2 regions of the Bacillus sp. EA-CB0995 genome follow, and region 2 is predicted to be linked to the other one. Evidence: riboswitches for the same ligand, from Rfam matches in the RefSeq annotation. Region 2 holds a riboswitch; the other holds the start of a gene.

Region 1 (4,357 bases), 1.7 Mb from region 2:
TTTATTTAGGAATCAATATACAATAAGAGAGTTGCTTATTATGAAAATCGAGTTTTTTATCCCGTAAAAGTCCGATTGGTTCAACTAGCCATCAGTGGGAGATGAAAAAAACCTACTGATGGAAGTTTCACTTTATATTATTTTTTCAGTGATAAACCATAAACAATCGTTTCACTTGGTGTTGTAATTTTAAAGCCTGTATTGTAATCTAGCGTCATTGTGTTTCCGATATAATCTTTTGTAAAGTCATCGATTTGAATGACAAGCTGTCCATCTTCAAATACGACATCATTTGCATGATATTCATCGACAATTAAATCGATATTCACATAGACAGTACAGGTATTGCCTATAGTTCCTTTTACTCTAATAATTGTTTTACCTTCATTTTGTAATTGTTGCAGTTTTTCTTTTGCTTTATTTGTAACACGAATATTCATGTAATCCCTTCCTTTTCTTAAACTCTTATTCTATTATGGCAAAAATATAATGAACCGGCTACTCGGGCACATAAGAAAACCTATCAACTTTCGTTGATAGGTTGTTATTTTTAAAGCTCACATTTATCTAATGGAATGACTTTTGTTTTCTTTGTAAATTTATAACCTAACCAAAGTATTAAGAAAAGAGGTAAACCAATATATGAAACGAGTACACCGTTCCAATCAATAGATTTTCCCATAAATGCACCGTAGTTTTGACCAAGAATAACGATTAAACATAATACAAATGCAAAGATTGGACCGAATGGGAACCATTTTGCTTTATATGGTAAGTCATTTAAGTCTTTTCCTTGTGCAGTGTATGCCTTGCGGAAACGGTAGTGACTAATTGCAATTCCGATCCAAGCGATGAAGCCTGACATACCAGAAGCATTTAAGAGCCATACATAGACCACACCATCACCGAAAAAGAAGCTAAGAAAGCAACACATCCAACTAATGATGTTGCAATCAATGCATTTACAGGTATACCACGATTATTTAGTTTTCCTAAAAATTTAGGTGCTTTACCTTGGTTTGCTAAATCCCAAAGCATACGTGATGCTGCATACATACCAGAGTTACCAGCAGACAGAACAGCTGTTAAAATAACTGCGTTCATTACTGATGCCGCAAAGGCAACACCTGCTTTAGCGAATACAAGTGTAAATGGACTTACTGTTACATCACTTGCTGCAAGGCTTTTGTCTGTATATGGAATGAGTAAACCAATTACAAGAATTGCTAAAATATAGAACAGTAGAATTCGCCAAAAGATGCTGCGAATTGCTTTTGGAATATTGCGTTGTGGGTCTTCAGTTTCACCAGCCGCAACTCCTAATAATTCTGTTCCTTGGAATGAGAATCCAGCTGCCATAAATACACCGATGATTGCCATGAAGCCGCCGTTAAACGGTGCATCTGCAACTGTAAAGTTTTTAAAACCAACAGGCTCTCCACCCATAATACCGAAAATCATAAGAAAACCGACAATTAAAAAGGCGATAACAGTTACAACTTTTATAAGTGCAAACCAATATTCAGCTTCCCCAAATCCTTTAACAGATAAATAATTTAAAAGAAACATAATAGCTAAACAAATAGCACTCCAAATAAGGGAAGGTGTATTTGGAAACCAAAACTTCATAATTAATGTAACTGCAGAGAGTTCAGCCGCAATCGTGATGGCCCAGTTATACCAGTAGTTCCAACCTAATGCAAATCCAAGAGCTGGATCGACAAATCTTGTTGCGTATGTGCTAAATGATCCTGCTACAGGCATGTATGATGCTAATTCTGCTAAACTTGTCATTAAAAAATATACCATAATACCAATTGCAGCATAGGCGACGAGAGCACCGCCAGGACCAGCTGTGTGGACAACACCACCGCTTGCTAGGAATAAACCTGTTCCAATTGTACCACCAAGTGAAATCATTGTAAGATGGCGAGATTTCAATCCGCGTTTTAGTTCGCTATTTGTTTGTGCAGATTGATTTGTAGACGTAGAGGTAACTTTTGTAGTTGCGCTGTTCATTTTCAACACTCCTTTTCTTGTAAGATAGGAAGGAGCGGGGGAATTAAAAAAACCGCCAAAGGACTTTAGCGGAGCATTTCAAAAATAGCCACCCCATCATACCTTCCGTTAAGATAGCGCCCCACGTTTACACGGTAACTTTGTAAACGTGACAGTTCTGTTCCTATTCGAAAACAGCCCCAGCATATACTTCCAGAGAAGAAGTATAAACTTCGGCAGCTTTTCCTTTCATTCGGAGTTATTGACGTTCTCTGTGTCTCGTCCGGATTACTAATAAAAGCCGCAACCTCTACCTCATCGGATTGATGAGGATTTTTTCTATTGCTATGATTTTTAATATATCGCAATTGTAATGAGTTTCTGAGAATATTGCAAGGACTTTTTTGTAGAAAAAAAGAGAAAAAAGAACGGCTATTTTAGAAAAGCGCTTTCAAAATTCGTCCCGATCCTAAAAAATATGTAATAAGTAACCTCTTGATGAAAAAGGTTATACAATAGTTTCGCATTATGGTTCAAAAATCCTTTAAAATTTACAGAAAATTGAGACAAATAAATTTCGACAAAATATATTGTAGAAGAGGAGACTAAAAGAAAACAAGCTTCCCTTTATGGGGAAACTTGTTTTTGTTTGTTATATACAATTTTTTTGTTTGTCTGTTGTGATTGATTACGAGTCGTAATAATCAGTGCAATTGTAACGACAAGACCTGTCACAATGTAAGCAAGAAATATTATATTTTGATTTACTTTAAAAGTTGTTAATAGCGTACGGATATTGGTGAAAATAATAAGTCCTCCGACAAGTACTCCAAGTAAATGAGAAGGAACAATTCGTACTAGCCACGCAGCAATTGGTGCTGCAATGATACCACCAAGCATAAGAGCAAACACCCAAAACCAACTGACTTGTTCCCAGCCAAGAGAAATGAAAAATCCAAGTGTGGCAGCTAATGAAACAGGAAATTCACTCGTATCTACAGAACCGACAACTTTTCTTGCTTCATTACCGCGTGCAAGTAAAACAGGAGTAGTAATTGGGCCCCAACCGCCACCGCCTGTTGAATCTACAAAACCTGCAAAAAGGCCAAGTGGGATTAACTGCCTACCAGACAGGCGTTTATTATTTGTTTGAACAACTTGTTTTTGTAAAATAAATCTTAATAAGATATATACACCTAATACGAATAAAAATACTGAAATATATGGTTTAATTAAATTTCCTGGTAAGTTACTTAAAAAGCAAGCACCTACAAAAGCGCCAATGGCACCTGGTAATGTCAGTCTTGAAACGGTATATTTATCGACATTTCCAAAGCGGATATGTGAAATGCCAGATGCGGCAGTTGTAACAACTTCGGCTAAATGAACAGATGCTGAAGCAACAGCTGGTGCTATTCCAAACATGAGTAATAATGAAGAAGATGTTACCCCATAAGCCATTCCTAAAGCTCCATCAATGAGTTGAGCAAAGAAACCAATGATAGCAAAGACAACTAACTTTTGCATGTTTAATACCCCCGTTTATAATAAAGTGAAATTACCATCAAGGACTGATGGTTAATTGAATCAATCGGGCTCTTACGGACAATTATCTCCCACCTATCTCCTTTGACTTCTCAGAATCTTAAGGTGGGGTCTTGCTGCCCAAAAGTAGCGGGATAAAATAAAAAGGCTCCTTTCTCTAGTGAGAAAAGAGCCTTTGGTTTTCCAATCAGCTTTATCATATTCTAATTTTTTTTATTATAATACATATTAATCATATAAATCAACTATGTTTTAAATAAAATTTTGAATTGCCAGAAATAAACGAAAAGTAATACACTAAAAAGGATAAAGGTAAGGATGGTGAGGAGATGTTACAGTTTGATCATCTTGTTCACGTAATTCAATGCTCTCCAGCTGAAGCAATAAAACAAATGAAGATACTCGGATTTCATACAGTTCAAGGAGGAGAGCATACGAATTGGGGAACATATAATAGCTTATGTTATTTTGATTTGGCATATATTGAGTTTTTAGCAGTTCAGAACAAAGAAGCTGCAAACAGAGCAGAGAACCCTCTCATTCAGCAAACTGTTCGTAAGTTGCAAATGGGGGAAGGGATGCTTCAAGTTGCACTGCGTACAGAACATATAGAAGAACTTGCTAAGCAATTGTTGGAAAAGGGGTTTCATATAAATGGTCCGCTGGAGGGAAACCGTTTAAGAGATGATGGTACTTTATTAAGCTGGAAAATGCTATTCATTGAACAGGAAGATGGCGGTCCTAGATTCCCGTTTTTTATTGAGTGGGGTGAATCGGATGAAAAAAGAAGAGCAGATTTACAGAAAAAAGGAGC
Region 2 (4,357 bases):
CTCGCTTTTGATACAGTAATCTTTCAATCCAAACAGTCAGCCATTTTCTTTGTTTTACTTGCTGTTTTATTTGCGGCACATCTGTAAAGAAATGAATAAACTGATAAAAGTGCATATCCATTTTTTCTTCTTGCTCTATTAAATATTCCCAATGAATGTGCCGTTTTCGTTTATTAATCGTATATAAAAATAAGAGCGTTATGAAAAGTAGTATACTTCCTACAATCATAATGGAAGTGAATTGAAACATTGTATATGTAACGGCTGCATTACAGAATATCCTGATAAGCAACCAGTATGAAATAGATTCGGTTCCTCTATATGTCCAATGCAAATACATATTCCACCACTTTATAAAGGCAAGAATGACAAAGGCTCCGCATAAAAAAGCAGGAGTTGTATGTAACGATTGCTGCGCGAGAGGTGTAATGATGAGTACTACGCATAATAATGGAAAGAGCTGAATGATATAACTGTACAAAAGAGAGCGTTTAAAATAATATGCGAGTTTTTCTTCTATTGGCAATAGATATAGGATATCTGGTTTTTGCAAAAATGTACGAATTGGAGAACGAGTGAGTGCAATTGTAAGTAAAACCGTCACAATGGTTAATGCAACAGACTCAGATGGAAATGAACGAAGAAATTTTGCATAATAATAGCCGCCTACACAAAGAAGTAGAAGGAAGCTATAGATAAGCCCGCTTGCAATACGCGCAAAGTACATCGTGATTTTTTGTAGATGTTGCTGAAAACGGTCATTCCAAAGTGTTTCGATTGTCACTGAGATCACTCCTTTGTTTTATCCCGCTTTAACGGGCAGTAAAATCCCCACCTCAAGATGCAGAGAAAAGCGAAGAAGATAGGTGGGAGATAACTGCTCGTAAAAGCCCGATTGGTGAGAGCTTTCCATCAGTGGGGGAGGAAGAACCCCCACTGATGGAAGTTTCACTTTATTATAAGCAGGGTAGTGTTTCTCTTGCTACCCGTTAACAAGATAAAAAAGCAAGTTACCTTTAGCTAGGCAACTTGCTCGTTTTGTTTTTCTTTTTTCTCGTCACGTTTCATTAATGGATAGAAAGCAAATCCAACTAAAAATAATCCAATGCCGAGCAGGAATGTTTTCATATCAGAAGAGCCAGTTTTAATAACCCATAATGCATAAATAAGAGCAATCGCAGCAATGACTCCATCCACCATACGAGAACCTTTTTGATTTTCGTATGTTTCACCTGTGATAACAAGCTTAAGCTGGAAGATTGGAGAAACGAGATATGGGATTAAATAGGCAAGTGTTGAAACGGTAATAACAAATGTATACGCCTGGGCAATTGACCCGGATAGTGTTGAGAATAGGAACACTTGCGACATAATATTTGTTAAACGAAGCGAATGAATCGGGCTTCCTTTTTTATTGGTTTTTGTGAAGAAGGATGGAAAGAATCCTTCTTTTGCTGCTTGATACGGTACTTCTGAGCTTAATAAAACCCAACCAAGAATGGATCCAAATAGAGAAGTAAGTGCAAGCAGCGCCATTAATTTTCCGCCGTTATGACCCATTACTGCAGTTAATGCATCCGCTAATGGTCGTTCAGATGCTTGTAGTTTATCTATATGAAGAACACCCATTGTTAAGATGGTAATTCCTAAATAGATACCAACTGTTAGTAGTAAGCCGGTAACAGTTGCACGTTTTACTGTTTTTGGTGAAACAGCACGGTTTGATAATAATACAGCCGACTCGACACCAATGAAGGCCCAAAGTGTTGTTAAGGCTGCTAAGTTTATTTGCGATAGCAGTCCGTGTGAAATGCCTTCTTTATCAACGATTGGCGTATACCATTGTCCAAGTTTAGAAGCTTCGAAGGCAAACAATGTAACAATGATGAAGAGAAGGAATCCTGTTACTTTCGCTGTTGTTGCTAAAAAGTTTAATTTACCGGCACCATTTACGCCATTTGCCAAAATCATATGGGTACCCCATAATAAAATGGTGCAAATGGAGAACGTAATCAATTTTCCAACTTCAATGTTGAAAGTTCCAACTGAAAACAATACGTGAGTATCTTTCATAATTGGGAAAAAGAGTGATAAATAGCCAGCAAATGATGTAATGATGGCTACGTTGCTTGCCCAGTTTGCAACCCAGTAGCCCCATACGATGCTAAAACCCGCCATTTTTTTGTTTTTTGTGAAGAAAAGAGCGCGTAAGCATGACTTTGCGGACCTGTTGTTAAATCAGGACGACGAATTGCTAAATTACCGAAAACAAGAGCTAGCATTAATACGCCAAATCCTGTTGTTAACCAAGCTAATGTAACACCAAGAGGGCTGGCCGTTTGTGCTAATGTACTTGGAATCATAAAAATACCTGCCCCAACCATATTCCCAACTACAAATGCAGTAAGTACCCAAAAGCCCCATTTTTTTTGCTGCATAGAAACTACCTCCAAAATTAGTATAACCAAGTCAAGCGAGGAGATATGTATGTGTTTGAAGTTCCAAACAAAACAAAAAAACGCGTATATGTTCACGCGCTTTTCAATCTTATTAAGAAACCCGCGGACATACCTCTCGATAGCTCTCCACAAGCAAAAAGCCTGTGACAGTCCTGCACTTATTCAATGCAGGCCCAGCAAGAAAGCGCTGTGGATGCTTCTTGCTTCGGCAACTATTCCTTTCCGATTTGATCAGCGATGCCACACATCTCCTAAATCATACTATTAATAATTGCAACCTCTACCTCACCGAGATACGAATGAGGATTTATGTATAAAGTTAACATAACCAAGGGTAACAAATGGCTTTTTATTCGTCAATGCAAATAAACATAATCAGATTATTGTGAGAATAGGGTATGTTTAAGATTATGAAACAACTTAAGGCTTCGCATCATATAATATGTATATGAAATGAGGTATAAAGCAAAGATGCTATCAGTAAGTTTTTTTTCGTTCCTTACTGACGGCTAGTTGAACTACGGGTAGCTTTATTTCCTTAAAAATTTGGTGGAAGTTTTACTGTCCATAAGTAGCGAGATAAAGAGGGATAGTGAATGGAGAGCTGGTTTAAGAGAAACTGCTTTATATGTGGGAAGGAAATTCATAGGCACCAGGAGCCAGTGCCAGGTACAATAGAGAAGTTAAAAAAGCAAAATGAAGAGCTCGCAGCTTCTTTAGAACAATGTATGAGACTACTCTATGATACACAAAAGAATTTAAGTAAAAAAACAAAAAAGAGTGCATTGCCGCCTCTTTTTTCATTAGGAGATAAGATAGAAGTATTTGATGGGGAGACACGTACAGAGGGGATCTTTATTGAGTGTACAAACGAATGGTTATATTGGGTAAACGTTGATTATGATCTAACCATTAGTCATATAAAAAGTGTAAAAAATATTATAAAAAAAGAGTCTATTCAAAAAAAGGCTTAAATAACTCTTTTTGAAATAGACTTTGCTTTTTTGCCCTAGGAGTTAGAACACTTTATGAGCAATTAGGAAACTTTACGAATGTTAATTGTATCTAAGCTTGTCACGTTTATATTAGCATTGTTATCCACCCAAACTACGAAGTTGCCTTCGAAGCGAATGAAAACACCTTTACCGTCAATTTCACGTCCAGCTGAAAAAACGCGGATTTTGTCGCCTTCTGCTAAGCCGTTTAATGTTGCCATGTGACCACCACCTCTCTATCAGAAGTTAATATATATATATGAAAATGATAGAGAGTGTGTGCGAGAGAAATGTAGTGCTAGCAACTATTTTTATAAAATATAGAGGTGAGTAGAAACTATTTTTTACTCACCTTTATAGGTTTACATTAAATTCAATACTGTTATTTTCTCACGTGTCATAGATTCAACATTCTTACGAATACCTTATGCGTCCGCTAATCTGAACAGAGCCATTTGTTATGGTTAATGTTTTGTATTTAACCATTAGTCATATAAAAAGTGTAAAACGTATTATAAAAAAGAGCCTATTCAAAAAGGTTTTATATAACCTCTTTTGACATAGACTCATCTTCTTTTAGTGAAAAGGATTTAGAATATTTTCTTTATAGGTAATTAGGAAATTTTACGAATGCTAATTGTATCTAAACTTGTAACATTTATATTAGCATGGTTGTCCACCCAGACTAGGAAGTTGCCTTCGAAGCGAAGGAAAACACCTTCACCGTCAATTTCACGTCCAGCTGAAAAAACGCGGATTTTGTCACCTTCTGCTAAGCCGTTTAATGTTGCCATGTGACCACCACCTCCCTATCAGAAGTTAATATATTATATGAAAGTGATAGAGAGTTTGTGATGAGAAAATGTAGTGTTAGTAACTATTTTTACAAAATAAAAAGGTAAG

Evidence for each region. A riboswitch is a leader RNA that binds a small molecule or an ion and turns the genes downstream of it on or off. The one in region 2 is predicted to bind lysine.
Region 1: another riboswitch for lysine. It lies ahead of ACEWFJ_RS12005 (amino acid permease); the one in region 2 lies ahead of ACEWFJ_RS20345 (amino acid permease).

Annotation. Positions count from the first base shown of each region.
Region 1 covers NZ_CP169269.1:2,304,055-2,308,411, forward strand. Annotated here, with positions in the region: gene ACEWFJ_RS12000 (iron-sulfur cluster biosynthesis family protein) at 138-440, opposite strand; partial or broken gene ACEWFJ_RS12005 (amino acid permease) at 551-2,019, opposite strand; lysine riboswitch at 2,126-2,319, opposite strand; gene ACEWFJ_RS12010 (sulfite exporter TauE/SafE family protein) at 2,626-3,525, opposite strand; gene ACEWFJ_RS12015 (VOC family protein) at 3,873-4,357, shown strand, end outside.
Region 2 covers NZ_CP169269.1:3,960,460-3,964,816, reverse strand. Annotated here, with positions in the region: gene ACEWFJ_RS20350 (ABC transporter permease) at 1-784, opposite strand, end outside; partial or broken gene ACEWFJ_RS20345 (amino acid permease) at 1,021-2,438, opposite strand; lysine riboswitch at 2,571-2,750, opposite strand; gene ACEWFJ_RS20340 (hypothetical protein) at 3,056-3,433, shown strand; gene ACEWFJ_RS20335 (hypothetical protein) at 3,496-3,675, opposite strand; gene ACEWFJ_RS20330 (hypothetical protein) at 4,069-4,248, opposite strand.